DNA from 3 places in the Pseudomonas sp. RA_35y_Pfl2_P32 genome. Region 3 is predicted to be linked to each of the others. Evidence: predicted binding sites of a transcription regulator. Region 3 holds the regulator's gene; each other region holds the start of a gene.
The links. Region 3 encodes FliA, which starts transcription of late flagellar genes. Its sites were predicted from a motif close to CTAAAGTTTNNNNNNNNNNNGCCGNTAA; they were not measured.
Positions count from the first base shown of each region.

Region 1: flgM (flagellar biosynthesis anti-sigma factor FlgM) is a predicted target of FliA. The motif match lies at 7,656-7,683, and genes of this name have one in related genera.
Region 2: AACY45_RS11325 (flagellar protein MotY) is a predicted target of FliA. The motif match lies at 4,973-5,000, and genes of this name have one in related genera.

Region 1 is NZ_CAXAQF010000032.1:5,178-14,998, reverse strand. Features, by position in the region: gene AACY45_RS25000 (M48 family metalloprotease) at 6-1,439, shown strand; gene flgE (flagellar hook protein FlgE) at 1,510-2,862, opposite strand; gene flgD (flagellar hook assembly protein FlgD) at 2,894-3,619, opposite strand; gene flgC (flagellar basal body rod protein FlgC) at 3,635-4,078, opposite strand; gene flgB (flagellar basal body rod protein FlgB) at 4,082-4,489, opposite strand; gene cheR (protein-glutamate O-methyltransferase CheR) at 4,920-5,747, opposite strand; gene AACY45_RS24970 (chemotaxis protein CheV) at 5,794-6,726, opposite strand; gene flgA (flagellar basal body P-ring formation chaperone FlgA) at 6,808-7,569, shown strand; gene flgM (flagellar biosynthesis anti-sigma factor FlgM) at 7,722-8,048, shown strand; gene AACY45_RS24955 (flagella synthesis protein FlgN) at 8,097-8,564, shown strand; gene AACY45_RS24950 (flagellar brake protein) at 8,660-9,406, shown strand; gene AACY45_RS24945 (MFS transporter) at 9,468-9,821, opposite strand, start outside.
Region 2 is NZ_CAXAQF010000009.1:146,622-156,442, forward strand. Features, by position in the region: gene AACY45_RS11290 (molybdopterin oxidoreductase family protein) at 1-828, shown strand, start outside; gene grxD (Grx4 family monothiol glutaredoxin) at 926-1,267, shown strand; gene bfr (bacterioferritin) at 1,369-1,839, opposite strand; gene AACY45_RS11305 (bacterioferritin-associated ferredoxin) at 2,039-2,257, opposite strand; gene AACY45_RS11310 (peroxiredoxin) at 2,512-3,114, shown strand; gene rnt (ribonuclease T) at 3,190-3,864, opposite strand; gene pyrC (dihydroorotase) at 3,861-4,907, opposite strand; gene AACY45_RS11325 (flagellar protein MotY) at 5,064-5,972, shown strand; gene AACY45_RS11330 (argininosuccinate synthase) at 6,102-7,319, shown strand; gene AACY45_RS11335 (hypothetical protein) at 7,530-8,261, opposite strand; gene AACY45_RS11340 (response regulator transcription factor) at 8,804-9,430, shown strand; gene AACY45_RS11345 (PA3496 family putative envelope integrity protein) at 9,551-9,730, opposite strand.
Region 3 is NZ_CAXAQF010000023.1:92,277-102,097, forward strand. Features, by position in the region: gene AACY45_RS22205 (chemotaxis protein CheA) at 1-624, opposite strand, end outside; gene AACY45_RS22210 (protein phosphatase CheZ) at 639-1,427, opposite strand; gene AACY45_RS22215 (chemotaxis response regulator CheY) at 1,450-1,821, opposite strand; gene fliA (RNA polymerase sigma factor FliA) at 1,987-2,727, opposite strand; gene fleN (flagellar synthesis regulator FleN) at 2,724-3,554, opposite strand; gene flhF (flagellar biosynthesis protein FlhF) at 3,669-4,994, opposite strand; gene flhA (flagellar biosynthesis protein FlhA) at 5,006-7,135, opposite strand; gene AACY45_RS22240 (hypothetical protein) at 7,339-7,908, opposite strand; gene flhB (flagellar biosynthesis protein FlhB) at 8,112-9,251, opposite strand; gene fliR (flagellar biosynthetic protein FliR) at 9,255-9,821, opposite strand, start outside.

The DNA of each region.
Region 1 (9,821 bases), on a different contig from region 3:
TGTGCATGACTTTTCTGCGCCCCACGCTGCTGACGCTCGCTTGCCTGCTTGCCTCACCAGGCTTCGCCGACGACTTGCCGTCACTTGGCGACGCCAGTTCTGCCATCGTCTCGCCCCAGCAGGAGCACGACCTGGGGCGCGCCTGGCTGGCCATGTTGCGCAGCCAGGTGTCACAGCTCAATGACCCGCAACTGAAAAACTACGTGGAAACCAGCGTCTATCGCCTGGTGGAAACCAGCCAACTGAACGACCGGCGGCTTGAGTTCATCCTGATCAACAGCCCCCAGCTCAACGCCTTTGCCGCGCCGGGCGGGATTGTCGGGGTCAACGGTGGCCTGTTTCTCAACGCCCAGACCGAAGGCGAATACGCCTCGGTACTGGCCCACGAATTGGCGCACTTGTCGCAACGTCACTTCGCCCGCGGTGTAGAAGCCCAGCAACGCATGCAAGTGCCGATGATGGCCGCCCTGCTCGCCGGGATTATCGTGGCCGCGGCCGGCGCCGGTGACGCCGGGATCGCGGCAATCGCCGGGACCCAGGCGGCCGCGATCCAGGAGCAACGGCGCTTCTCCCGACAGAACGAGCAGGAGGCCGACCGCATCGGCATCGTCAATCTGGAGAAAGCCGGCTACGACCCGCGCTCCATGCCGAGCATGTTCGAACGGCTGGGGCGCCAGTACCGCTTCGATGCCAAGCCGCCGGAATTCCTCCTGACTCACCCGGTGACCGAATCGCGAATCGCCGACACCCGCAACCGCGCCGAGCAGGCGCCCGCCGGCGGCAAGGAAGATACCCAGACCTATCAGCTGATTCGCGCCCGCGTGCAGTTGATCTACGAAGAAACCCCGGGCCTGGCCGCCAAGCGTTTTCGCGCGCAACTGGATGACAACCCGAAAAACGACGTGGCGCGTTATGGCCTGGCCATTGCCCAGATCAAGGGTGGCCAGCTCAGCGATGCCCGCGAGAGCCTGAAGCCGCTACTGGCCAAGGCGCCCAATGAAATCATCTACAACCTGGCCCAGGTCGACCTGGACATGGCCAGCAACCGCCTGCCCGATGCGCAAAGCCGGGTCGACCGGATGCTCAGTCAGTTCCCGGGCAACTACCCGCTCAATCAGGTCCGGGTTGACCTGCTGCTCAAGCAGAATCGCCCAGCCGAGGCCGAAAAAGCCCTGGAAGCCCTGCTCAAGACCCGCCCGGACGATCCGGATGTCTGGTACATGGTCGCCGAAACCCGCGGCCTGTCCGGCAACATCATTGGGCTGCACCAGGCGCGCGCCGAGTATTTCGCGCTGGTGGGCGACTACCGCCAGGCCATTCAGCAACTGGACTTCGCCAAGCGGCGCGCCGGCAGCAACTTCCCGCTGTCGTCACGGATCGATGCCCGGCAACGCGAGCTCATGGAACAGGAGCGGATGATCAAGGACATGATGGGCTGACGCGTCTCGCCCCCACGAAAAAGCCCCTCGATGAGGGGCTTTTTTGTACCGCAGGCTTAACCCACCGGCATCAGGCCATCTGAATGATGGTCTGCATGATGGTGCTCTGGGTGGAGATAGTCTTGGCGTTGGCCTGGTAGTTACTCTGGCCCTTGATCAAGTCCACCAGCTCGTTGGTCAGGTTGACGTTGGAGTCTTCCAGCGAGTTGGACACCACTGAACCCAGGGTGCCTGTCTGGCCGGCGTCGTACGCGGCAAAACCGGACAGGTAGGTCTCCTTCCAGCTGGTGCCACCGGCGGCCTGCAGGCCCTGCTCGTTGTTGAAGCTGGCCAGGGTGACCTGGCCGATCGCCTTGGACTTGCTGTTGCTGAAGTTGGCGAACAGCGTACCGGTACCGTCGATGGTCAGGTTGGTGATCTGGCCGGTGGCGTAGCCGTCCTGGGTCGGCAGGTTGCGGATGGTTGCCGAGTTGTACTGGGTGGTCAGGGCCAGGTCGTTGGTGACGCCGGTGGCATTGCCCACGGCGCCGTTGGCCGTCCACACGCCATCCTTGACTGTGCCCGGCGTCCAGACGTCCGCGCCCATGACAATGGAGTTGCCGCTGACGGTGTAGGGGCTGCCACTGGCTGGCGCGTCGATGTCCAGCAGCTTGCCGTCGGAACCGAAGTTCATGGTCATGGCCGCCTGGTTGCTCGGCGTTGCCGGTGGCGAACCCAGGCCGGCCGGTACGAAGGCCGAGCCGTCCGGGTTGCGCCCCCCTACCAGGGTGTAGGTCTGCCAGGTGTTGGCGCCGGTCTTGACCACGTACTGGTCCAGGTTGTGCTGGTTACCCTGGCTGTCGTAGATCGGGGTGGTGAACATGTCGGTGTAAGTGCCGATCTTGGTCGGGTCGAACGGGGTGACTGCCGGATCGATGATCGGCTTGCTGGAGTTCAGGTTGATACTCGAGGAAATGTTGCCGGTGGTTTTCGGCTGCAGGTTCGCCTGGTCGATTTTCAGGTCGCCGATCACATCCTTGAGGATCTTGCCGTTTTCATCGACCGCATAACCTTGCAAGCGCGCGGTGCCGGCACTGTTGGTGATGAAGCCGTCCTTGTCGACGTTGAAGGTCCCGGCGCGGGTGTAGGTCAGCGAACCGCCGTCATTGAGCACGAAGAAGCCCGAACCGCGGATGGCCATGTCCAGCACGTTACCGGTGTTGGTCACATCACCCTGGCGAAATTGCTGGGACACGTTGGCCAGGCTCACGCCACTGCCGATGGACTTGTTGCCGTTACCCAGCTTGCTTGCCGCGTACACGTCTTCGAACTCCACGCGGGAAGATTTGAAGCCGGTGGTGGCGACGTTGGCAATGTTGTTGCCGGTAACGTCCAGTTGTTTGTTGGCCGCATAGAGACCGCTAAGGCCGATATTAAAAGACATATTCCACTCCTTGTTGCCGCGCTAGCCGGCTCTATAGACCAATGGTCTGTACTTTGGACAGGGCGATGGAGCCCATGTTGGCGAGGTTCAGCATCATCTCGCCGCCGGTCTGGCTCAGGGTCACGCTGTTGACGGTCGCCGGCAGGTAGGTGATCAGGTCAGTGGCCTTGCCGTCGATCTGCGCACTGGCCTTGAAGGTGTAGGTACCCGGGTCGACTTTCTCGCCCGCCGTGTTGGTGCCGTCCCAGACGAAACTGGCGTTGCCCTGGGCCTGGCTGCCCAGCTCGATGGTTTTCACCGCCTTGCCGTCCTTGTCGCTGATGGTCACCGTGGTGCCGGCCACCGAGGCCGGGATGACCACCGAGCCGGTCATGCTCTTAGTGCTGTCGACATAGGCCGAACCGGTTTGTACCACCACCGAACGGCCCACCAGCGACGACGCCTGCAGGGCCTGGGACGATTTGAACGAGCTCGAGATGTTGTTGACCGAGGAGTTCAGGGTGGTGATGCCTTCCAGGCTGCTGAACTGCGCCAGTTGGGCGACGAACTCGCTGTTGTCCTGCGGGTCGAGGGGGTTCTGGTTCTTCAGCTGGGTCACCAGCAGTTGCAGGAACGCGTCCTTGCCCAGCTCGTTCTTGCCGGTCTTGCTGCCGGCAGCGGCGGCCAGGCCATCATTGCTGGTGTTGCTGACGGTGGTCTTGGAGTTCGCAAGAATGTCGTTGAGACTCAGGCCACTGGTGGAATCGGTAACACTCATCAAAGCTGCCCCTTATCACTGACCGAGGGTCAGGACCTTCTGCATCATGGTCTTGGCGGTGTTCATCATTTCCGCGTTGGTCTGGAACGAACGGCTGGCGGAAATCATGTCGGCCATTTCTTCAACCACGTTGACGTTGGGGTAGTAGACGTATCCCTTGGGGTCAGCTGCTGGATGGTTCGGCAAGTAACGGGCTTCCAGATTGCTCTGGTCCTCGACCACGCCCAGCACTTGCACGCCCTGGCCGGCCGCATCCTGGTTCTGGAACAACGAGTCACCACCGCCCGACTGGCCGCCCTGGAACAGGGTGGCAAACACCGGGTGCCGGGCGCGGTAGGTCTGGTCGATGCTCGACGAGACGGTCTCGGCGTTGGCGATGTTACTGGCCACGGTGTTGAGGCGCGTGGTCTGGGCACTCATGCCACTACCGGCAATATTAAAAACACTGGACAGGGACATGGATTACTCTCCGCGCAGGGCTGCTACCAGCCCTTTGAATTTGCTATTGAGCAAGGTGAAGCTGGCCTGGAAGTTCACCGAGTTCTCGGCGTAGTTGGCCTGTTCCAGTTGGGCGTCCACGGTGTTCTGGTCGATCGACGGTTGCATCGGCGTGCGGTACAGCAACGACTCGTCGCCACTGCTCAGGCCCTGGGCTTCGATATGACGGCTGTTGGTCTTGTTCAAGGCGAAGCTGCCGTTCTTGCTCTTGTCGGCCTGGGCGGCCAGGACCGCGGAGAAATCCAGATCCCGCGCCTTGTAGTTCGGCGTGTCGGCGTTGGTGATGTTATTGGCCAGCACTTCGGCACGCTGGGCGCGGAAGCTGAGGGCTTGTTGGTGGATACCGAGCGCTTTATCGAAGCTGATGCTCATGTCGGAAACCTTTGGGTGACCTGATTTTTCGTAACAGGTTCAAAGCAAGCCCCGTGCCAGCTTGCCCGCCCCCGCAAACAGGGGCCCTGGCCGACAGCGGCAAGGCGGCAATGCCAGAAAAGCGGCAAGCGTCTTCCGGCACCTGCCGCTTTTCTGCCGCCCTGGGCGGCTCGACAGGCTTGCTACAAGGATTGTGCAGCACGATAAAAAACGGGAGCCTCTGAGGACTAATGCTGATCAGTTAAGCGACGCCGTCTATTGTGGGAGCGAGCTTGCTCGCGATGGACTTGAAAGCGCCGCGTATTTATTCATTTACGCGTTATCGTTCACGTCCATCGCGAGCAAGCTCGCTCCCACATAGGGGGGGGCGTTTCTCCTTAACTGATCGGCATTAGCCTCTGAGGACTCCCGCTTTTTTGCCACCTGACCATCACTTAGCCTGGTAGATGATCCCCGGACTGCACTGGACCATCTGGTAATGATCCGGCAGGCCGTTGAGGGCTTCGGACGCACCGAGGAACAGGTACCCACCCGGCTTGAGCGTACTGTGAATGCGCAACAGGATGTCCTTCTTCACTTCAGCAGAGAAGTAGATCAACACGTTGCGGCAGAACACGATGTCGAACTTGCCCAGGCCGGCGTAGCTGTCCAGCAGGTTGAACGCGCGGAACTCCACCCGGCTCTTGATCGGTGCCTTGACCGCCCAGCGCCCCGGCCCTTTCGGGTCGAAGTAACGTTGCAGGCGCTCAGGCGATAGACCGCGGCCAATCGCCAGGCTGTCATACTCGCCGGACTTGCAGTTGGTCAGCATGGTCCCGGAAAGGTCGGTGGCGACAATCTGCACCCCCATCCGCAACTGGCCCATGTTGGTCCGCTCGAACTCGTCGATCGACATCGACAGCGAATAGGGTTCCTGCCCCGACGAACAGGCCGCCGACCAGATCCGCAGACGCTGGCCGGGACTGGCCTTGATCGCGTCGGGCAAGACCTTGTTCTTCAACACTTCAAACGGATAAGTATCACGAAACCAGAGGGTTTCGTTGGTGGTCATCGCGTCCACGACCATCTCACGCAAACCACCGCGCGGCTGGACCTGGATGCGCTGGACCAGTTCACCCAACGACTTGATGCCTTGCTGTTCCATCAGTTTGTTGAGACGGCTCGAGACCAGATACTGTTTGTTTTCACCGAGCAAAATGCCACAGGCTTTTTCCAGGAAGACCCGGAACTGTTCGAAATCCAAATTACCCGTAGACAAAGATGCCGCCTCTAAAATCGTGTTGATCGCCAGGGGCAAAGGCCACCTAGCTGATATCTGCTGCTTTGATCCGGTCGACTACCCGGGATGCCAGGTCATCAGGACGGAACTTGGCCAGGAAGTCATCGGCACCGACTTTCTTGACCATCGCCTGATTGAACACGCCTGACAACGAAGTATGCAGGATGATGTGCAGCTTTTGCATGCGCGGGTCGTTGCGGATCTCGGCCGTGAGGGTGTAGCCATCCATTTCCGGCATCTCGATGTCGGAAATCATCATCAGGAATTCCTCTTCCGGCTTCTTGCCCTCCTCCACCAGCTTGCGCAGATAGTCCAGCGCCTGCCGGCCGTCGTTTAACGCCACGACCTCGACCCCCACCGTCTGCAGGCAACGGGAAACCTGTTTACGTGCCACCGACGAATCATCGACCGTCAGCACCCGCAACGACAGCGCCTTGTGTTGCGTCTCGTCATCCACCACCCCGGCGGAAATCGCTTCCGGTGCCGGTGCCACTTCGGCCAGGACCTTCTCGACGTCGATGATTTCCACCAACTGATTATCGACCCGTGTCACCGCCGTCAGGTAGTGATCGTGGCCCGTGCCCTTGGGTGGCGGATGGATCTCCTCCCAGTTCATGTTGACGATCCGCTCGACCGAGCGCACCAGGAACCCTTGGGTCTTGGTGTTGTACTCGGTGATGATCACAAAGGGATTGCTCTGGTCCTGCAACCCGCCCGCCCCCGTGGCCATTGCCAGGTCCATGATCGGAATGGTTGCGCCCCGAATACTTGCCACACCGCACACGACAGGATTGGATTTGGGCATCAGGGTCAATTTCGGGCATTGCAGCACTTCCCGAACCTTGAACACATTGATGCCATAGAGCTGCGGACCGTCGAGACGGAACAACAACAGCTCCAGGCGATTCTGCCCTACCAGTTGTGTGCGCTGGTTTACCGAATCCATTACTCCAGCCATGCCCAGCCCCCTACACCAACGCTAAGTGTGTTGCGACGCACATTCATCACTAAACGGCACGGCGCTTGCTTTTTAACCGCTATGAACGCGAACACGACATTTTTCCGACGCCTGACTTCAACCTGCCGCCGATTGCTCGGCGCGGCTGCGACGGCGTGCCTGTTCAACGCTGGCAGCCCTGCCCTTGCAGATCCGCTTACCTTGCCTGATCTACTTATCGGCGTCACTCAGGGCTTTCTTGAATTCACTGTTGAAGACTATCTGGCGTCCAGCCAAACCGAAGGCCGTTATGAGATCGAGGTCAAGCAACTCGATCCCCGCCTGCGCCTGCCCACCTGCGACAAGGAATTGACAGCCTCCCTGGAGAGCCCGGCCAAGCCGGTGGGCCGGGTGACGGTGAAGGTTCGTTGCGACGGCGCCTCGCCCTGGACCGTGTTCGTGCCCGCGCAAGTCCGGCTGTTCCGTGAGGTGGTGACCAGCACTCGCCCGCTCAAGCGTGCTGGAATCATCGAGCCGGCGGATGTGATCCTGCGTGAACGCGACATCAGCTTGATCAACCAGGGGTACCTGACCAGCGTCGACCAGGCAATTGGGCAAAAAATTGTCCGACCAATGGTCAATGACCAGGTCATTACCCTGGTGCACCTGGAGCAGGCCGAAGTGGTGCGCAAGGGCGACCATGTGGTGATCACGGCCCGCAGTGGTACCCTCAGCGTGCGAATGCCCGGGGAAGCCCTGGCCAATGGCGGTATGAATCAACAGATTCGGGTCAAGAACCTGAACTCCCAGCGGGTGATCAAGGCCCAGGTCATAGCCCCCGGCCAGGTGGAAGTGGCCATGTAGATAACTGGCGCAGCTGCGAGCCACTCCCTAAACTGTGCCTCACGCAGGGCAAATGCCGACGCGCCCGTGCTCATCGAGAAATGAGCCTAAAGTTTTTCGCGATTTGGCCGAAAACATGGCAAGCGTCCAAATTCCCAGAGGTTTTTTGCATCATGGTTATCGATTTCAGCCGTTTGAACAGCTCCCCCACGCTCACCAGCAGCACGCGCACCAGCGCCAACCAGGAATCTGCTGACGCCGCTCAAACCGCGCCGCTGTCGACCCAGTCCCAACAGGTCGCGACCAGCCAGAGTGGGGAATCGGTCCACTTCAGCAACGAGGCCCAGCAGTTGCAGAAGATCAGCGACACGCTGCGCGATCAGCCCGCAGTCGACAAAGCCCGTGTGGCCGAGTTGAAGGCCGCGATTGCCGATGGCAGCTATAAAGTCGACAGCAACCGCGTCGCCAGCAAACTGCTCAACTTCGAAGCCCAGCGCTAGCCCCAGGCTTGCGCCAGGCTTTTGGACGCTTAAAACCCAAGGCCAGCCATGCACGATAACAATCTACTGCAACTGATCACCGACGACCTTGAGCCAGCTCAACAGTTGCTCGATTTGCTGGGGCAAGAATCCCTGGCGCTGCACGGTCGCGACATGCAACGGCTGGAGCAGATCCTGGCCAGCAAGCAAGGCCTGATCGTCCTGCTCGACCAGCATGGTCGCCGACGCAGCGAAATACTCGCCAGCCTCAACCTGCCGACCGACAGCAGTGGCCTGCAACAGCTTGCCGCCCAGTCCAGTCTTGGCGCGCAACTGCTGGCCCAGAGCGAAGCGCTTAATCATCTGCTTAACGAGTGCCAGAGCGCCAACGCGCACAACGGTCGCTCGATCCAGGTGCAACAAGCCTCCACCGCCCATCAGTTGAGAATTCTCAATGGCGGCGAGTCCCCCACCCTTTATGACGCTCGCGGCTCAACCGCCATGCTCGTGAAGCCGCGCCCACTCAGCCAGGCTTGACCCCGCCACTGAGCGCGCTCTATCAAGGCGCGAAACATACTGGCAGAATGCCAGCCATTGCGTGTGACCGTATTCTGTCTGGAGAGTGATAAACCGTGTTCAATGCCTCAAGCGCGGAAGATACTCCGCAGCCACCGAAAGTGCTCACGACACCTCTGGAAATCGCCAGCACCCTGCGCATGCTGCAAGAGAGCCATGATCCCCTGATCATCACGTTCCATGAGCGCAGCCAGCGTTTCCAGAGCTACTTGGTGGACGTCGATCGCGAAAGCAACATGATCGCCCTCGACGAAATGATCCCGCGCGATGGCGAGCGCTTCCTGCTGGCGGGCGAACCGTTCCGGATCGAAGGCTTTCACGAAGGCGTGCGCATCGCCTGGGAGAGCAGCGGCACCCTGGCCATCGACGAATCCAACGGTGGTCGCTGCTACCGCGGTACACTGCCCGACGAGGTGGTCTACCACCAGCGCCGCAATGCCTTTCGTGCAGCCCTGAAGCTGGCGCAACTGGTGAATATCGAACTGGCTGGCGAGAAGCTCAAGGTGCCCCTGAACGGCAAGCTGCTGGACATCTCCGCCACCGGCTGCAAGCTGCGTTTTGATGGCGACATTACCAGCGGGCTGCAACTGGGCCAGGTCTACGACCGTTTCCTGGCCGCCCTGCCCTTCGGCAGCATGAGCACCTCGGTGGAGCTGCGTTACCTGCATCACGAAGAGCGGATCGACACCACCTTCGCCGGTGTTCGCTTTCACAACATGAGCGGCCTGGTGCAGCGCCAGGTCGAGCGTTTTGTCTATCAACTGCAGCGTGAAGCCCGGCGTTTCGACAAAGACGATTTCTGATTCGCTAGGCAAAAAAACGGGCAGCCCCTTGCGGTGACTGCCCGTTTTTTTTGCCCTCAGATCAAGGCCTGGCCCCGGTGAACGTGTGGGGGTGCTCATCGTCCGGCGGTGGATCGGTATCCGTCTGTTCGGCCTTGGTACCCGCTTCGGTCTCCGGATCAGGCTCCGGTTCAGGGCTGGCACCATTCTGCATCTGGTCCTGCACCACCTGCTCGTCGACCCGCGGATCGAGCGCAGCCACCAGTGGTGAACTGGACATACTGTCCGGCATCGCCACGTGGTGCAGGGGCGCGTCATCGACCTGATGCAGGTTGGTCACCGCTTTTGGTCGGATGCGCCAGACCAGTACCAGGGCAAAGAAGCTGAAAAACGCGTAGAGCATCTGGCTGCCGAAAAACTTCATCAGCACCCCCGC
Region 2 (9,821 bases), on a different contig from region 3:
TACGCCGACCTGATCCTGCCTTCGACATCGGCATTGGAAAACGATCACTACGACACCACGTTCAATATGTTCGCGGTGCGTAATGTCAGCCGCTTCAACCGGGCGATCCTGCCCAAGCCGGAGGGCGCGCTGCATGATTGGGAAATTTTCGTCGGCCTGGCCAAGGCCTTTGCGGCCAGGACGGGCAAGGCGCTCAAGCCGACGATGCCGCCGGCACAGATGATCGACTTTGCCTTGCGTGCCGGTCGCTACGGTGATGCCTCTGAGCACAAGCTGTCGGTGGCCAGCCTGTATGATCATCCCCATGGCGTTGATCTGGGGGCGCTGAAGGCCAATCTGGGGCCGCGCCTGAAAACGGCCAACCAGCAGGTGCAAGCGGCGCCAGCAGCGATTCTCGCGGATCTGCAGCGCTTTGCCGCGTTGCAAGCGCCGGCGGCGGATGAGTTGTTGCTGATTGGCCGGCGCCATGTGCGCAGCAATAATTCGTGGATGCACAACTACCACCGCCTGGTGAAAGGCAAGCCGCGCCATCAGTTGTTGATGCACCCGGACGACCTCGTCCAGCGCGGGCTCAGCGATGGCCAGCGGGTGCGCGTCAGTTCGCGGGTCGGTCAGATCGAAGTCGAGGTGCTGGCCAGTCTCGAGATGATGAAGGGCGTGGTCAGCCTGCCTCACGGTTGGGGGCATGCCCGGCCGGGGGTGCAGATGGGTATCGCCACGGCGCAACCGGGGTCCAGCGCCAACGACCTGACGGATGAACGTCAGCTTGATGAGTTGTCGGGCAACGCGGCGCTCAACGGCGTGCCGGTGACGGTGGCAGCGGCCTAGGCATGTCTGTCGGGGAGACCGAGCATCGCGCCGGTCTTTCCGTTACAATGCGCCACCGTGCCGACAACTGAGTCGGAAAGTTCAGCCGAGGTGCTTCATGGATATCATCGAAACTATTAAAGAGCAGATTGCCAACAACACCATTCTGCTTTACATGAAAGGCTCGCCGAATGCCCCACAATGTGGCTTCTCCGCGAAAGCCGCGCAGGCCGTCATGGGCTGTGGTGAGAAGTTCGCTTACGTGGACATCCTGCAGAACCCGGAAATCCGCGCCAACCTGCCAAAATACGCCAACTGGCCAACCTTCCCGCAGCTGTGGGTTGGTGGTGAGCTGGTCGGCGGTAGCGACATCATGACCGAAATGGCTGCCGACGGTTCGCTGCAGGCGACCATCAAGGCGGCTGTGGAAAAAGCTGCTGCTGGCAAGACCGAAGCCTAAGTGGTGTAGGCGCTGGCTTGCCAGTGAACCCCCGCTGCGGATAAAAAAGCCCCGCCTCTCGATAAGAGGGCGGGGCTTTTTTAATAGGCGTTAACTTAGCGTTATTCACCCATCTGCGATTGCAGGTAGTTCTCGATACCCACTTTATCGATCAGGCCCAGTTGAGTTTCCAGCCAGTCGATATGTTCTTCCTCGGACTCGAGAATGTCTTCGAGTAGTTCACGGCTGCCGAAGTCGCCAACAGTCTCGCAGTGGGCGATGGCGGTTTTCAGGTCGGCGTGACCGGTACGCTCGATGCGCAGGTCACACTCGAGCATTTCCTTGGTGTGTTCGCCGATGTGCAGCTTGCCCAGGTCCTGGACGTTCGGCAGGCCTTCGAGAAACAGGATGCGCTTGATCAGCTTGTCCGCGTGTTTCATCTCGTCGATGGATTCTTTGTACTCGTGTTTGCCCAGCTTGTTCAGGCCCCAATCTTCATACATGCGGGCATGCAGGAAGTACTGATTGATTGCGACCAGCTCATTGGCAAGGATCTTGTTGAGATGCTGGATGACTGTGACGTCGCCTTTCATGATGGGGGTCCTGTCCTTAAGTGCGGTATATAAGGCAGAGTCTGAGCCTGCAACTTCTTAGTGTCAAACCTAAGTTATTGAATAATATATGAAAATTAATCGGAATAAGAGTGTTTGTATTCCGCATCCTGGCGCTAAGCGATTGAATTACAGGCATAAAAAAACCGGACACTAAGTCCGGTTCTTCAAATTGGGTTTTTCAGGCTACGGAAAATTCCACGGGAAAGGGAATCGCAGCCTGGCTCATCTGCAGGTCGGCGAGGGTTTCGCGGACCACCTGCTTGGCAAGGCAGGCGCATTTGCCGCATTGGCTGGCAACGCCGGTGGCTTCACGCACCTCACGGTAGCTGCAGCAACCTTCGTAGATTGCATCGCGGATCTTGCCGTCGGTGACGCCAGTGCAGAGGCAGACATACATAGAGTGAGAACCTATCGCGGGTTATGGCTCAATTGCGATGGATCTTAATGTTAACGAGAATGATTGTCAAAGTTGTTTCCGGGCGTCGTGCAACGGATCACCTCCGGTCTGACGAACGGCTGCATGGCAACAGGTCAAAAACGCAGTGTATGATGGTCGGTCTTTGCGAACGGTAGCCGGTTCACGAAGCTGTCGTTTACCGACGGCAGACTGGACCGATACCCTTCTTCACGCACTACACCAGGAGATATCCAATGAGCGTACTCGTAGGCAAACAAGCCCCTGACTTCACCGTACCGGCCGTACTCGGCAATGGCGAAATCGTTGACAGCTTCACCCTGTCCTCGGCCATCAAAGGCAAATACGGCCTGGTGTTCTTCTACCCGCTGGACTTCACCTTCGTTTGCCCGTCCGAGCTGATCGCTCTGGACCACCGCATGGCTGACTTCAAGGCGCGCAACGTGGAAGTGATCGCCGTGTCGATCGACTCGCACTTCACCCACAACGCCTGGCGTAACACCCCGATCAATGCCGGCGGCATCGGTCAGGTCCAGTACATCATGGCTGCTGACATGAAGCACGACATCGCCAAGGCCTACGACGTTGAATCCGAAGGCGGCGTGGCTTTCCGTGGCGCGTTCCTGATCGACGACAAAGGTGTTGTCCGCTCGCAGATCGTCAACGACCTGCCACTGGGCCGTAACATGGAAGAGCTGATCCGTCTGGTCGACGCGCTGCAGTTCCACGAAGAGCACGGCGAAGTTTGCCCGGCCAACTGGAAAAAAGGCGACAAGGGCATGACCGCTTCGCCAGAAGGCGTTGCCGCTTACCTGTCCGAGAACGCTGGCAAGCTGTAAGCCACGCGCCTCAGGCACAAAAAAACCGGCTCAAGTGGCCGGTTTTTTTATGGGTCAGGAAAAACCTGCGACCGATCAGTCGTTGAAGTCTTCCCAGCCCCCCATTTGTTTCCAGCGGTTGACGATGCCGCAGAACAGATCAGCGGTCTTCTCGGTGTCGTAGCGAGCCGAGTGGGCCTCGCGACCGTCGAAGTCGATGTCTGCTGCCTGGCACGCCTTGGCCAGCACGGTTTGACCGTAGGCCAGACCGGCCAGCGTCGCGGTGTCGAAGCTGGAGAACGGGTGGAACGGGTTGCGCTTCATGTCCAGGCGCGCCACGGCGGCATTGAGGAAGCCCAGGTCGAAACTGCTGTTGTGGCCGACCAGGATCGCCCGTTTGCAGCCATTGGCTTTCAACGCCTTGCGCACGCCGCGGAAAATGTCGGTCAGGGCCGTCTCTTCACTCACGGCCATGCGCAGTGGGTGATCGAGCTTGATGCCGGTGAATTCCAGCGCCGCGGCTTCGATGTTGGCGCCTTCGAACGGCTCTACACGGAAGAAGTAGGTGTGGTCCGGGAACACAAAACCCTTTTCGTCCATGGCGATGGTGGTCGCGGCGATTTCCAGCAGGGCGTCAGTGGCACAGTTGAAACCACCGGTTTCAACGTCAACGACGACTGGCAGATATCCTCGAAACCTGGCTGCCATCGGGTGGCGCGAACCGCCGCCACCTTGACCTTCCTGTTCGTCGTCGTAATGGACTTCACTCACGCGTGTTCCTCCAGCAGGCGCCAGCGCAGTTTTTCACCGGCGCGCAGCGGGATGACAGTCAGCTCGCCGAACGGCAGGCTGGTTGGGGCGGTCCATTCTTCGCGGACCAGGGTAATGCGATCGGTGTTTGCCGGCAGGCCGTAGAAACGCGGGCCGTTGAGGCTGGCGAAGGCTTCGAGCTTGTCCAGCGCGTTACGCTGTTCAAACGCCTCGGCATACAGCTCGATCGCGGCATAGGCGGTGTAGCAGCCGGCACAACCACAGGCGGCTTCCTTGGCGTGCTGGGCATGGGGAGCCGAGTCGGTGCCGAGGAAGAACTTGTCGCTGCCACTGGTGGCGGCATCCAGCAGGGCGACCTGGTGGGTGTTGCGCTTGAGGATCGGCAGGCAGTAGAAGTGCGGGCGAATCCCGCCAACCAGCATGTGATTGCGGTTGTACAGCAAGTGGTGCGCGGTGATGGTCGCGCCCACATTGGCCGAAGCCTCCTTGACGAACTGCACGGCATCGCCGGTGGTGATGTGTTCGAACACCACCTTGAGCGTTGGAAAACGCTCGACCAGCCGACGCATGTGCTCGTCGATGAAGATTTTCTCGCGATCGAAGACATCGACGTCGCCGCGGGTGATTTCACCGTGGATCAGCAAGGGCATCCCGACTTCGGCCATGGCCTCGATCGCTGGGAAGATCTTGTCGATGCTGGTGACACCCGAGTCCGAGTTGGTTGTCGCGCCGGCTGGGTACAACTTGGCGGCGTGCACGAAACCGCTGGCCTTGGCGGTGCGGATTTCGTCCGCGGTGGTGCGGTCGGTCAGGTAGAGCACCATCAGCGGTTCAAAGCGGCTGCCGGCCGGGCGCACAGCGAGAATGCGCTGGCGGTAGGCGTCGGCTTCAGCGGCATTGCGCACCGGTGGTACCAGGTTGGGCATGATGATCGCGCGACCAAAGGTGCGCGCGACATCCGCGACAGTATTGGGCAACGCAGCACCATCGCGAAGATGAATATGCCAGTCGTCGGGACGCAGCAGGGTCAGGCGGTCGGACATTGGGGATTCCAGGCGGGTCAAACTCATGGGAATGCTACCGGAAAAGACTCTTGCAGGCACTCGCTATCAAGTTTTGTCGGACGTAACCGATATCACTAAGGTATGCCGTAAACATGTGTATCGGTCTTTTTGTTGCAGAAGTCAGTGGAGCCTCCCGTGCGCCAGCGTTATCTAGCCTTGCTCAGTGTGTTCGCCAGCCTTCCTGCCATGGCACTCACTTTCCAGACGCGCCTGGAGAGCACTGAGTGGAAGGTCGAGGGCGACAAGTTCGAATGTCGTCTGGCGCAACCGATCACCGGTTTTGGTACGGGTGAGTTCGTGCGGCGCGCGGGTGAGCAGGCCACCTTTCGGCTCAAAGCCTATAACCCGATGCTGACCGGTGGCTCGGCGACCTTGCTGGCGGCGGCGGCACCCTGGCAGCCAGGGCGCGGGGACATCAACCTGGGTTCGGTCAGGCTGGGCAGTGGCGAGGTGCTGTTCAACAGTTCTCAGGTACAGGCTGGGCGCCTGATCGGTGGTTTGATGGAGGGCCGCAGTCCATTGATCCGGCATTCGGCATCCGACGGCCGGGTGTCGGAAGTACGCTTGCTGCCCATCAGTTTCGGTAAGGCCTACGCCGATTACCAAGGTTGCGTGGCCAAGCTGCTACCGATGAATTACGAGCAGGTGAAGCAGGCCGCGGTGGGTTTCCCTGGGGGTGGAATCGAACTCGATGCACAGGCGAAAAGCCGCTTGCAAGCCATGTTGAACTTCATGAAAGCCGATCCGACGGTCAATCACATTCAAATCGACGGCCATTCGGATAACAGCGGCAATCGCCTGACCAACCGAGACCTGTCGCGGCGCAGGGCGCTGGCCGTAATGGAATACCTCAAGGCCAACGGGGTCCAGGAGTCACAGGTGACCCTGCGCTTTCACGGCGAGCGTTATCCAGTGGCGCCCAATAGCAGTGCCGCCAACCGGGCGAAAAACCGTCGAGTCAGCGTGCAACTCGAGCGGCTCGAGCCACCGGCCAATCCTGCCCCTCAAGTCAGTTCCGCAAGCAGCGCGGCAGCGACCTCCTGACCCCGTCGAAATCGTCGCTCGCTCGACATAATCTGTCGCTTCGTCGTCATAAGCTGTCGCGCCTCTGTAATTTATCCGCTCGCAGCGTTAGACTTATCGGCTTTCCGTAGAACCCCGTGGAGTGATGGCATGGCGGACGTAAACAAGGTCGTTCTGGCGTATTCCGGCGGCCTGGACACTTCGGTGATCCTCAAGTGGCTGCAGGATACTTATAACTGTGAAGTGGTGACATTCACCGCTGACCTGGGTCAAGGCGAAGAGGTCGAGCCGGCTCGCGCCAAGGCACAAGCCATGGGCGTCAAAGAAATCTACATCGACGATCTGCGCGAAGAATTCGTGCGCGATTTCGTGTTCCCGATGTTCCGTGCCAACACCGTCTACGAAGGCGAGTACCTGCTGGGTACTTCCATCGCACGTCCGTTGATCGCCAAGCGCCTCATCGAAATCGCCAATGAAACCGGCGCTGACGCCATTTCCCACGGCGCCACCGGCAAAGGCAACGACCAGGTTCGTTTTGAACTGGGTGCCTATGCCCTCAAGCCAGGGGTAAAAGTCATTGCCCCGTGGCGTGAGTGGGACCTGCTGTCCCGCGAGAAGCTGATGGACTACGCCGAGAAGCACGCGATCCCGATCGAGCGCCACGGCAAGAAGAAATCCCCGTACTCGATGGATGCCAACTTGCTGCACATCTCCTATGAAGGCGGCGTGCTGGAAGATACCTGGACCGAGCACGAAGAAGATATGTGGAAATGGACCGTCTCCCCGGAGAATGCTCCTGACAAACCACAATACCTGGAGCTGACCTACCGTAACGGCGACATCGTGGCACTGGACGGCGTCGAAATGACCCCGGCCACCGTGCTGGCGACCCTCAACCGTATCGGTGGCGAACACGGTATCGGTCGTCTCGACATCGTCGAGAACCGTTATGTGGGCATGAAGTCCCGTGGCTGCTACGAAACCCCAGGCGGTACCATCATGCTGCGCGCTCACCGGGCGATCGAATCGATCACCCTGGACCGCGAAGTGGCTCACCTCAAAGACGAGTTGATGCCCAAGTACGCCAGCCTGATCTACACCGGCTACTGGTGGAGTCCTGAGCGTCTGATGCTGCAACAGATGATCGACGCTTCCCAGGTCCACGTGAATGGCGTGGTTCGCCTGAAGCTGTACAAGGGCAACGTGATCGTCACCGGTCGCAAGTCCGACGAGTCGTTGTTCGACGCCAACATCGCCACCTTCGAAGAAGATGGCGGCGCTTACAACCAGGCGGACGCTGCTGGCTTCATCAAGCTCAACGCCCTGCGTATGCGCATTGCAGCCAACAAGGGCCGCAAGCTGTTCTGATGCTGTTGCGCTGATCAACCGTTGTGCTCTCGCTTGAGGCGAGAGCATAACGGGCGCGACCTGATGTGTGGGCCTCGATGGTCACGTTGTAATCTGTCTTCCAGGCTGTATCGCCGTTCTGCGTTACACCGCCAGTTCTCCCTCCCTTCGTTCCTGCCTCGTTGAATAACCTCCTACCGGTCTGTCGCTGCATCAAAACGGGCATCGGTCTTACACAACAACCGTCATTGCCTGGGTGCTCACGTTATAGAACAGGCACACAGAGTCCTGGGCGTTTAGTGCTTTTACATCCGACTTCTTCAGCCGTTCATTGATCAGTGGCTCCGACTCCCGGCAAGTCAGCAGCATCGTCAGTCTGCGTTGGCTGAGTCGAGCTTGCTCGAGCTTCTCCAGCAACTGACAGGTGTCCTTTTTCTTGCGGATCCACCGTGCATCGACGATGCGGATGCAGTGCACCGAAGCGGACAGGGGCAACTGCTGCTGAGGGCAGAGGTGGTTGATGAGAGTGATGCAGGCGGGTGGGTCCTGGGTGCTGGGAAGTAGGTAGTCTGGCTTGGTCTTGACCGTCCCATGGCTGTTTCGTGGGGTGGCGCGCGCGGCGTTGACCTTCCTGGTCGAGGCCGTGGTCACATCGGTCTGCCCGGTTTGAGAGGTAGCAGGAGCGGATTTTTTTTCGCTGCGGGTGGTGTCATCGATCACCTTTAAAAACTGCTTGCTCTTCTGGAAGTCTGAAGGCGCATACAGGGATTTGTAGTTGAAGTTGAGGGTGATGAAAAATAGAAACAGCAGGTAGAAGGGGAAGCTGATTAAAAACCATATATATATTTCCCGGTCATCATTATCGAGAAACGGCAATGATACCGCTGCGGAAGTTTCGGACAGTGCTGCGAAAATCGCAATGATTGTCATGGGGTTGGCGATTTTCTTCTGAAAGATTTTCATGCTGGCTACTCGTTTGATATTGGGTTGCGTGTCGAGGGCAATGTTAAAGGGTAACCAGTCTGCGCGGCGCCAGATTCTCTATGGGGGAGTACTTGATACGCTAAGGCTTAATGGTTTTTTAGGTGTGTGTAGTTATTTTTTAGTGTGTTTGTAGATTTGTTTAGTTTCAGTGTTGGTTTGTTGTTCATGTCGTGGTGCCAGGGCCGCGCTCTGGAGTATGATTACTTCATGCGCTGCTCGCTAGGCGAGAGTCGTTGTTTTTAGAATAGGTCAGAGTGGAAAAAAACATGCACCTGCGTCCTGAATATTAGTTTGGTTTTCACGGCTTGTCTTTGGTGGGAACGAATTGTTGTTGCATGGAAAAGGGCAGGCTTAAACTTTAAGAGACATTATTTTTTGTGAATTCCTGTGGGGATAGTCCTTTATGTTTGTAGGGACTGTCTCTCGGTAGGGGTGCTTGGCCTGGGCAGCATCCCAAGGTCGAAACGACTAGGCTATTGTGCGGGCTCTAAAAATTCGAACAGCGAAAATTGGACTTGCCCATGAATAAAGTGCTGATCGTGGATGATCACCCCGTCATTCGACTTGCTGTACGCATGCTAATGGAGCGTCATGGCTACGAAGTTATTGCTGAAACGGACAATGGCGTGGACGCATTGCAACTTGCCCGTGAACATATGCCGGATATCGTCATACTGGATATAGGCATTCCCAAGCTGGATGGCCTGGAAGTCATTGCGCGTTTGAATTCGATGAACTTTTCCGTGAAAGTGCTGGTCCTGACTTCTCAGACACCCGGGCATTTTTCGATGCGTTGCATGCAGGCGGGCGCATTTGGTTATGTTTGCAAACAGCAGGAGCTCACCGAACTACTCAGCGCTATCAAGGCCGTATTGTCCGGCTACAGTTACTTTCCGAACCAGGCATTACACTCAGTTCGCTCGTCGCTGGGCAATACCAGTGAGTCGGACATGGTGGAGCGTTTGTCCGGACGAGAGATGATGGTGTTGCAGCAATTGGCCCGGGGCAAGACCAACAAGGAAATAGCCGATGGCATGTTCCTCAGTAATAAAACCGTCAGTACTTACAAGACTCGGCTTCTGCTCAAGCTCAACGCTCGCTCGCTTGTCGATCTGATTGAATTGGCCCAGCGCAATGGCCTGGTCTGACGTGCAAAAGTACAAAAACGTCTAGTCTGGCACTTCGCCATCCGGGTTCCTGGGGGGATCGCAAAATGACAAAAGCCTCCACGGTGGGAGGCTTTCAGAGGGCAGAGGGCAGAGGGCAGGTCAGAGGTCAAAGTCGTAATCGGCCAACTGCTTTTGCAGGCGTCGCTCCTCCAGGAGGTTATCGATGGTGCGGCGCTTGTTCAGGTTGGTCTTCGCGACCTCCACCATGGGCTCTGCATCATCGGCTTCAACAGGGGCGAAGTCGTCTTCTACGTCCAGTTGTTCTTTGCCATTACTCATAAGGTTAACTCCAGGCTAAGAGTGCCATTGGCGCCTCTTATATCGACAATCTCCTGGCGGGTAAAAAAGATTTTTTCAATCGATAAATCAA
Region 3 (9,821 bases):
GAACTGGCCTTTGCCGTGCAACTGGTCGAGCAACGACTCGAACTCGGCATCGGTGATTTCATCACTGCCGGTCGCCGCTACCGGTGCCTGGACCACAGGCGCCTCGGCTTGCGCCTTGACCGCATTCAGCGAGTCGAGCAGTTGTTCAAACTCGTTATCGGTGATGTCGCCATCGTCGCTGGCGGCGACCGGTTCCTCGGGGGCTGGCGCAAGCGCTGCCACCTCGTCGGCCGATTGCGGTTCCGCCAGGCGCGCCAGGGCCGCCAGCAGTTCGGCAGTCGCGGCAGTGACCGGTGCGCGCTCGCGCACTTCGCTGAACATGCCGTTGACCGCGTCCAACGCTTCGAGCACCACGTCCATCAGCTCCGAGTCGACGCGCCGCTCACCCTTGCGCAGGATGTCGAAGACGTTCTCGGCGATGTGGCAGCACTCCACCAACTCGTTGAGCTGGAGGAAGCCGGCGCCCCCTTTTACAGTGTGAAAACCGCGAAAAATTGCATTGAGCAGGTCCGCATCATCCGGTCGGCTTTCCAGCTCGACCAGTTGTTCGGACAGTTGCTCCAGAATCTCGCCGGCCTCAACCAGAAAATCCTGAAGGATCTCTTCATCGGCGCCGAAGCTCATGTGTAGGGGTGCTCCTAGAATCCAAGGCTGGAAAGCAAATCGTCGACATCGTCCTGACCGGACATCACGTCATCACGTTTATCGGCATGAATCTGCGGACCTTCACCCTGCGCCAGATGTTTTTGCGGATTTTTTTCCGCGAGGATCGCTGCACGGTCATGTTCGATGCCGGCAAAGCGGTCGACCTGGCTGGCCATCAGCACCAGTTTCAGCAGATTGCTCTCCACTTCCGTGACCAGTTGGGTCACGCGCTTGATCACCTGACCGGTCAGGTCCTGGTAATCCTGGGCCAGCAGAATGTCGTTGAGGTTGCCCGCCACGACCTGGCTGTGGCTGGCGCTGCGGCTCAGGAAACCATCGACGCGCCGAGCCAGCTCACGGAACTCTTCAGCCCCCACTTCACGGCGCATGAAACGCCCCCAGTCCGCGCTCAACGCCTGGGCATCGGTCCCCAGGGCATTAACCAGCGGCGTGCTGTTCTCCACCAGGTCCATGGTGCGATTGGCCGCCGCTTCGGTCAGTTTGACCACATACCCCAGGCGCTCGGTGGCGTCGGTGATCTGCGAGACTTCCTCGGCTTGTGGCATGTTCGGGTCAATCTGGAAATTGACGATCGCACTGTGCAGCTCACGAGTGAGCTTGCCCACTTCCCGGTACAAGCCGCGGTCACGGGTCTGGTTGAGCTCATGGATCAGTTGCACAGCGTCGCCGAACTTGCCCTTTTCCAGGCTTTCGACCAATTCGACCGCGTGTTTTTTCAGGGTCGATTCAAAATCGCCCTGTGAAATCTCTCGTTGTTCCATAGCTCCCCCGTGGCGCCAGTCATCAACCGATGCGTTCGAAAATCTTCTCGATCTTCTCTTTCAACGCCTGGGCGGTGAACGGCTTGACCACGTAGCCGTTAACACCGGCCTGGGCCGCTTCGATGATCTGCTCGCGCTTGGCTTCAGCGGTCACCATCAACACGGGCAAATGCTTGAGCTTTTCGTTGGCGCGCACGTGGCGCAGCAGGTCGATACCGGTCATGCCCGGCATGTTCCAGTCCGTGACCAGAAAGTCGATGCTGCCACTGTTGAGCACAGGGATGGCGGTAGTGCCGTCGTCTGCCTCGACCGTGTTGGTGAACCCGAGGTCACGCAACAGGTTTTTAATGATCCGCCGCATCGTTGAGAAGTCATCAACGATGAGGATTTTCATGTTCTTGTCCAATTCGACCTCCAAGCAGTCTTAAACGCGCCCAGCACCTGGGCACGCCATTCAATCAACAGGCAGAGCACTCAACGACGGTTTGGAGCACAACGGATGATGACCGCGCCAGCCCAAGGCTGTCGCGGTGTCGTTCGCAGTGTCCCCACACTGCTGTCAGCGCGCTCGCCACTCTCCCAAACGCCCCCGCAAACGGGCTGCGCACTGGCTGTGTAACTGGCTGACCCGCGATTCGCTGACCCCCAGGACCTCACCGATTTCCTTGAGGTTCAGCTCCTCGTCGTAGTACAGCGCCAACACCAGTCGCTCACGCTCCGGCAAATTGGCAATCGCGTCCGCCAGCGCCGCCTGGAAGCGTTCATCCTCCAGGTCACGCGACGGCTCGAGATGAGCACTCGCGCCATCCTCATGCAGCCCTTCATGCTCGCCGTCCTGCAACAGGTCGTCGAAACTGAACAGGCGACTGCCCAAGGTGTCATTCAAAATCCCGTAATAATCGTCGAGACTCAATTGGAGTTCGGCCGCAACCTCGTGATCTTTAGCGTCACGTCCGGTTTTAGCTTCAATTGAGCGAATCGCGTCGCTGACCATGCGGGTATTGCGGTGCACCGAGCGTGGCGCCCAGTCACCTTTACGGACCTCGTCGAGCATCGCCCCGCGGATGCGGATCCCGGCGTAGGTTTCGAAACTGGCGCCTTTGCTGGCGTCGTACTTGGTCGACACTTCAAGCAGGCCGATCATCCCGGCCTGGATCAGGTCTTCGACCTGGACACTGGCCGGCAGACGCGCCAGCAAGTGATAGGCAATGCGTTTTACCAGTGGCGCGTAACGCTCGATCAGCTCGTACTGCGCGTCACGCGCCGATTGCTTGTACAGGTTGTAGCCAGTGGCTGTCATAGCACCGGACCCGCCGTCTGTTGCACCAGGCGCTCCACAAAAAACTCCAGATGCCCGCGCGGATTGGCGGGCAATGGCCAGGTATCGACTTTCTGCGCGATGGCGCGGAAGGCCAGGGCGCACTTGGAACGAGGAAAGGCTTCGTACACCGCACGCTGCTTTTGCACCGCCTTGCGTACACTTTCGTCGTAGGGCACCGCTCCGACGTATTGTAGGGCGACATCCAGGAAGCGGTCCGTGACCTTGGTCAACTTGGCGAACAGGTTGCGCCCTTCCTGCGGGCTTTGCGCCATGTTGGCCAACACGCGGAAGCGGTTCATGCCGTAGTCACGGTTGAGCAACTTGATCAGGGCGTAGGCGTCGGTGATCGAGGTCGGCTCGTCGCAGACCACCAGCAGCACTTCCTGGGCAGCGCGGACAAAACTGACCACCGACTCGCCGATCCCGGCGGCAGTGTCGATCACCAGCACGTCGAGGTTGTCGCCGATGTCGCTGAACGCCTGGATCAGGCCCGCGTGCTGGGCCGGGCTCAGGTGCACCATGCTCTGGGTCCCGGAGGCCGCCGGCACGATACGAATCCCGCCGGGCCCCTGCAGCAGCACGTCGCGTAGTTCGCAGCGGCCCTCGATCACGTCGGCCAGGGTGTGCTTGGGCGTCAGCCCCAGCAGCACATCGACGTTCGCCAGCCCCAGGTCGGCGTCCAGCAACATGACGCGCCGGCCGAGCTCTGCCAGAGCCAGGGACAAGTTCACTGAAACGTTAGTCTTACCGACGCCACCCTTGCCGCCGGTCACCGCGATCACCTGTACGGGATGCATGCTGCCCATGTGCTTTCTATACCTTGTCTTGCTTAGACGCGGGCTACATGACTGGCTGCGCGTTCCCTGGGGAACAATGCATGGCAGGCCATCGATGTAGATACAAATCTAGTCATTATTACCTCAGCCGACCCGTTTGGTCGGGCTGTGGTAGAGATCAGCGAACATATCAGCCATGGCTTCTTCGCTGGGTTCTTCCTGCATTTGTACACTCACGGCGCGACTGACCAACTGATGGCGGCGCGGCAGATGCAGGTCATCCGGGATACGCGGCCCATCGGTCAGATAGGCCACCGGTAATGCGTGACTGATCGCCAGGCTCAAGACCTCGCCCAGACTTGCCGTTTCGTCCAGTTTAGTCAGGATGCAGCCGGCCAGCCCGCAGCGTTTATAACTGTGGTAGGCGGCCGTCAGCACCTGCTTCTGGCTGGTGGTGGCCAGGACCAGATAATTCTTCGATTTGATCCCGCGACCGGCCAGGCTTTCCAGCTGCATGCGCAAGGCCGGGTCGCTGGCCTGCAGGCCCGCGGTGTCGATCAACACCACGCGCTTGCGCAGCAGTGGGTCCAGGGCCTGGGCCAGGGACTGGCCCGGATCCAAGTGGGTCACCGACACGTTGAGGATGCGCCCCAGGGTCTTGAGCTGTTCCTGGGCGCCGATGCGGTAGCTGTCCATGCTCACCAGGGCGATGTTCTGCGCGCCGTACTTGAGCACATAACGCGCCGCCAGCTTGGCCAGGGTGGTGGTCTTGCCCATGCCGGCCGGGCCGACCATGGCAATCACTCCGCCCTCTTCCAGGGGTTCGATCTCGGGGGTGACGATCATCCGCGCCAGGTGCGCCAGCAGCATGCGCCAGGCCTGGCGAGGTTCTTCAATACTGGTGGTCAGTTCCAAAAGGTCGCGGGACAACGGACCGGACAGGCCAATGCGCTGCAGTCGGCGCCAGAGGTTGGCCTGCTGCGGATGGCGGCCTTGCAGTTGGTTCCAGGCCAGGGAGCCGAGTTGCACTTCGAGCAACTCGCGCAAGCCGTTGAGTTCCGAGCGCATCGAATCGTAGGCACGCGGGTCGATGGCCGCCGCCGGGGCTGGCGCCGGGGCAGGACGTGGCGGCTCGGACAGGGTCGGTTCGATCAAGGGTTCGGCGGCGGTCAGCGGCAGGCCGGCAAACAGCTGGCGACTGGCGTGTTCGCCCGCCTCGCCTTCCCCACGCAAGCTCAATTCGGCCTGGGCGGTGACAATGCGCGACTGGGTCTTGCGCAGCTCGTCCTCGAGCTCAATGTTCGGCACCCGCGGCGCCAGGGCCGACAGCTTGTAATCCAGGGCCGCCATCAGCTCGACACCGCCGGCGATGCGGCGGTTGCCGATGATCGCGGCATCGGCGCCCAGCTCATCACGAACCAGCTTCATGGCCTGACGCATATCGGCGGCGAAAAAACGCTTAACTTGCATAAACCACTACCTCAGCCGTTGGGCCCTACTGTCGCAACGATGGTCACTTGCTTGTTGTCAGGAATTTCCTGATAGGCCAACACATGCAACCCCGGGACTGCCAGGCGTCCGAACCGCGAGAGCATCGCGCGAACCGGACTTGCGACCAACAGAATCACCGGGTGACCTTGCATTTCCTGACGCTGGGCCGCGTCGATCAACGAACGCTGCAGCTTCTCGGCCATGCTTGGCTCCAGCAAGACACCCTCATCGGCGCCCTGCCCGGCCTTTTGAATACTATTGAGCAATATTTGTTCCAACCTTGGCTCCAAGGTGATCACAGGCAGCTCGGACTCAGTGCCTACAATGCTTTGCACGATAGCGCGGGACAGGCCGACGCGCACGGCCGCGACCAAAGCGGCGGTATCTTGACTCTTGGCGGCATTGTTGGCGATCGCCTCGGCAATGCTGCGGATGTCGCGTACCGGCACCTGTTCGGCCAACAGCGCCTGCAGCACTTTGAGCAGCTGCGACAGCGACAACACCCCCGGCACCAGCTCCTCGGCCAGTTTTGGCGAGCTCTTGGCCAGCAATTGCATGAGCTGCTGGACTTCCTCGTGACCGATCAGCTCGCTGGAATGCTTGTACAGAATCTGGTTCAGGTGCGTGGCCACCACCGTACTGGCATCGACCACCGTGTACCCCAGCGATTGCGCCTGGGAACGCTGGCTGACTTCGATCCACACCGCCTCCAGGCCAAAGGCCGGATCTTTGGCGGTAATCCCGTTGAGGGTGCCGAACACCTGCCCCGGGTTGATCGCCAGTTCGCGGTCCGGGTAAATCTCCGCCTCGGCCAGGATCACCCCCATCAGGGTCAGGCGATAGGCACTGGGCGCCAGGTCGAGGTTGTCGCGGATATGCACGGTGGGCATCAGGAAACCCAGGTCCTGGGACAGTTTCTTGCGCACGCCCTTGATCCGCGCCAGCAATTGCCCGCCCTGGTTGCGATCCACCAGGGGAATCAGGCGGTAGCCGACTTCCAGGCCAATCATGTCGATCGGCGTCACGTCGTCCCAGCCCAGCTCCTTGGTTTCCATGGCCCGCGCCGGCGAAGGCAGCAGTTCCTGCTGGCGCTGGACTTCTTCCAGGGCCTTGACCTTGAGGGTGTTCTGCTTCTTCCAGAACAGGTAGGCGCCGCCTGCGGCGAGGGCCGCCATGCTGAGGAAGGCAAAGTGCGGCATGCCCGGGACAATGCCCATCACCGCCATCAGGCCGGCCGAAACGGCCAGGGCCTTGGGCGAGGCGAACATCTGCCGATTGATCTGCTTGCCCATGTCCTCGGAGCCCGAGGCACGGGTGACCATGATCGCCGCAGCGGTGGACAACAGCAGTGATGGCAATTGCGCCACCAAACCGTCACCGATGGTCAGCAAGGCGTACACCCGACCGGCATCACCAAAGGTCATGCCGTGCTGGAAGATCCCCACCGCTATACCGCCGATCAGGTTGATGAACAGGATCAACAGGCCGGCAATGGCGTCGCCGCGCACGAACTTGCTGGCACCGTCCATCGAGCCGTAGAACTCGGCTTCCTGGGCGACCTCGGTACGACGGGTCTTGGCCTGGCCCTGATCGATCAGGCCGGCGTTGAGGTCGGCGTCGATCGCCATCTGCTTGCCGGGCATCGCGTCGAGGGTGAAACGTGCGCTGACCTCGGAAATCCGCCCGGCGCCCTTGGTCACCACCACGAAATTGATGATCATCAGGATCGCGAACACCACGATACCGACCACGTAGTTACCGCCGATCACCACCTCGCCAAAGGCCTGGATCACCTTGCCCGCGGCGTCGTGCCCGTCCTGGCCGTGGAGCATCACCACCCGCGTCGACGCCACATTGAGCGCCAGGCGCAGCAGCGTCGCCACCAGCAAAATGGTCGGGAACACCGCGAAATCCAGGGGCCGCAAGGCGTACACACAGACCAGCAGCACCACGATCGACAGGGCAATGTTGAAGGTGAAGAACACGTCGAGCAGGAACGGCGGGATCGGCAACATCATCATTGCCAGCATGACCAACAGCAACAGCGGCACGCCCAGATTGCCTCGACTGAGGTCTGCCACGTTGCTGCGGGCACTGTTGAGTAGTTGAGAGCGATCCACCGGTATTCCCCGTTCCTTGAAGCAAACTTTTGACGCCAGAAGCGGGCGCAGGGCGGCTACTGCAAGAAGCTTTCCAACTTTTTGCCTTAGGGATAACCAAAGGGGGTATTTCTTGCAAGCGGATCGCTGGAGGCGAGCGCGCGCCCCCCCGCGATGTTTTGAACCCATTCAAAGATTGCCCGCAATGAGCAACGGCTTTTTTATTACGATGACACGATTATGTGGGAGCCGCGAATACCAAAACCGTCCGCTAGATCCCCGCCGAATCCGAAGTCACGCAGGGTTTTCTTCTCACCCGTAGATGGCTTGAATGCCCATCTTTTATTCTCCTCCGCGAGGTCTGACGTCCAACTCCATCGATCAAGCGAGGGGGCTTTACCATAGTTAAGAAAGTACGCATTCCATTCTTTCAGTGAGGGAATCCGTCCTTGCTGCCGTTCTGCCGCCTCTTTGCATCGCGTATAAGTGCTAAACGCCCCGGTGCCAAAGAGGTATTCGACATTTGAAACCTGAACAGGATAAGAAGCCGTCTGACCGTCGGCCGCCGTTACAGTTACCACCGCCTTACCATCCCGACGCGAAATAACTTGGCCGCAGACCTCATCCACCTCGACATTGTCAGAGTCACTTGAGTACCGGAACGGTTCGCTGCCGCTGGAGGGTACCCTTACACCAAACGACTTGGGGGGTGGATGGGTGGGGGTAATTTCACTATTACGAAACAGCCAGCCATCGAGCACCATTAAAGAATCATCAATGATTAATTTCGTCACGATCCAACTCCTTTTAGCTAAAAGAGAAGCCCCCCCCTTTGCACTCAATTCCTCGCAAAGAGGCGCACATACTCGATTCACTCGCCAATCACAGCGCTCTGGAAACATCGAATGAATCAGGCTCCATCAAGCAGCACAACGAGATAATCGTCTACTGTCAGAACTAACAGGTAGCGGCCTTTTTTGGACAAGCGGTAGGCCCCTCAAGCGTCGCGGCGCAAATCCTCCGGGATCGGCAGGTCGTCCTTGAACGGTTCTGGACGCTTGCCTTTGCCCGCACGGAACTGGCGGATCTGGTAGACGTAGGCCAGCACCTGGGCCACCGCCAGGTACAGCCCGCCAGGAATCTCCTGGTCCATTTCGGTGGAGTAGTAGATCGAACGCGCCAGGGCCGGCGATTCGAGCAGCAGCACATTGTTGCTGACCGCGATTTCGCGGATTTTCAGGGCCAGGAAGTCACTGCCCTTGGCCACCAGCATCGGCGCGCCCCCCTTGTCCGGATCGTACTTGAGCGCCACCGCATAGTGGGTCGGGTTGGTGATGACCACGTCGGCGTCGGGAATGGCCGCCATCATCCGCCGCTGGGACATGTCGTGCTGCAACTGGCGGATGCGTTGCTTGACCTCGGGGCGCCCTTCCTGGTCCTTGTGCTCGTCACGGATTTCCTGCTTGGTCATCAGCAACTTCTTGTGGCTCTGGTACAGCTGCACCGGCACGTCGACGGCGGCGATCAGGATCAACCCGCAGGCCATCCACAGCGTACTCCAGCCCACCAGTTGCACACTGTGGATAATCGCCTGCTCCAGCGGCTCATGGGCAATGCGCAACAGATCGTCGATGTCCGCCTTCAATACCGTCAACGCGACGAACAGGATCAGCAGGAACTTGGCCAGCGCCTTGAGCAACTCGATCAGCGCGGTCGAGGAGAACATGCGCTTGAGGCCGTTGGCCGGGTTCATCCGGCTGAACTTGGGCGCCAGGCTGCTGCCGGCGAACAACCAGCCGCCCAGGGAAATCGGGCCGATCAGCGCGGCCAGGAGCAAGGTGATCAACACCGGCTGCACGGCGATGATCGCAATCTTGCCCGAGTGCAGCAGGTACTGGCCCATGGCACCGGGGCTGAGCAGTACGTCGCGGGGCAAGGTGAAGTTCAGGCGCATGATGTCCAGCAAATCCAGGGCCAGGCCCCCGCCGTAGATCAGCAAGCCGCCGGCACCGGCGAGCATCACCGCCAGGGTGTTGAGTTCCTTGGAGCGGGCAATCTCCCCCTTCTCCCGGGCGTCCTTTTTCTTTTTGTCCGTGGGCTCTTCGGTCTTGTCCTGGCCACTCTCGCTCTCGGCCATGGCTCAGCGCGCCTGTGCCATATCGCGCAGCAACTGCAAAGCCTCGGTGGCCAGCGGTTGATACTGATTGAGAATGTCCCCCAGGCTGATCCAGAAGATCACCAGGCCCAGCACCAGGGTCAGCGGAAAGCCGATGGAGAAGATGTTCAACTGCGGCGCCGCGCGGGTCATGATGCCGAAGGCAATATTGACCACCAGCAACGCGGTGATCGCCGGCAGTACCAGCAGCATGGCCGCACCCAGCACCCAGCCGAGCTTGTTGGCGATATCCCAGAAATGATTGACCAGCATGGCGCTGCCCACCGGCAAGGTGGTAAAGCTCTCGGTGACCACTTCAAAGACCACCAGGTGGCCATTCATGCCGAGAAACAACAGGGTCACCAGCATGGTCAGGAACTGCCCGATGACCGCCGCCGACACACCGTTGGTGGGGTCGACCATGGAGGCGAAGCCCATGCCCATCTGGATCGAAATGATCTGCCCGGCAATCACGAAGGCCTGGAAAAACAACTGCAGGGAGAAACCCAGCAGCCCGCCAATCAGGATCTGCTCGGCAATCAGCAGCAGGCC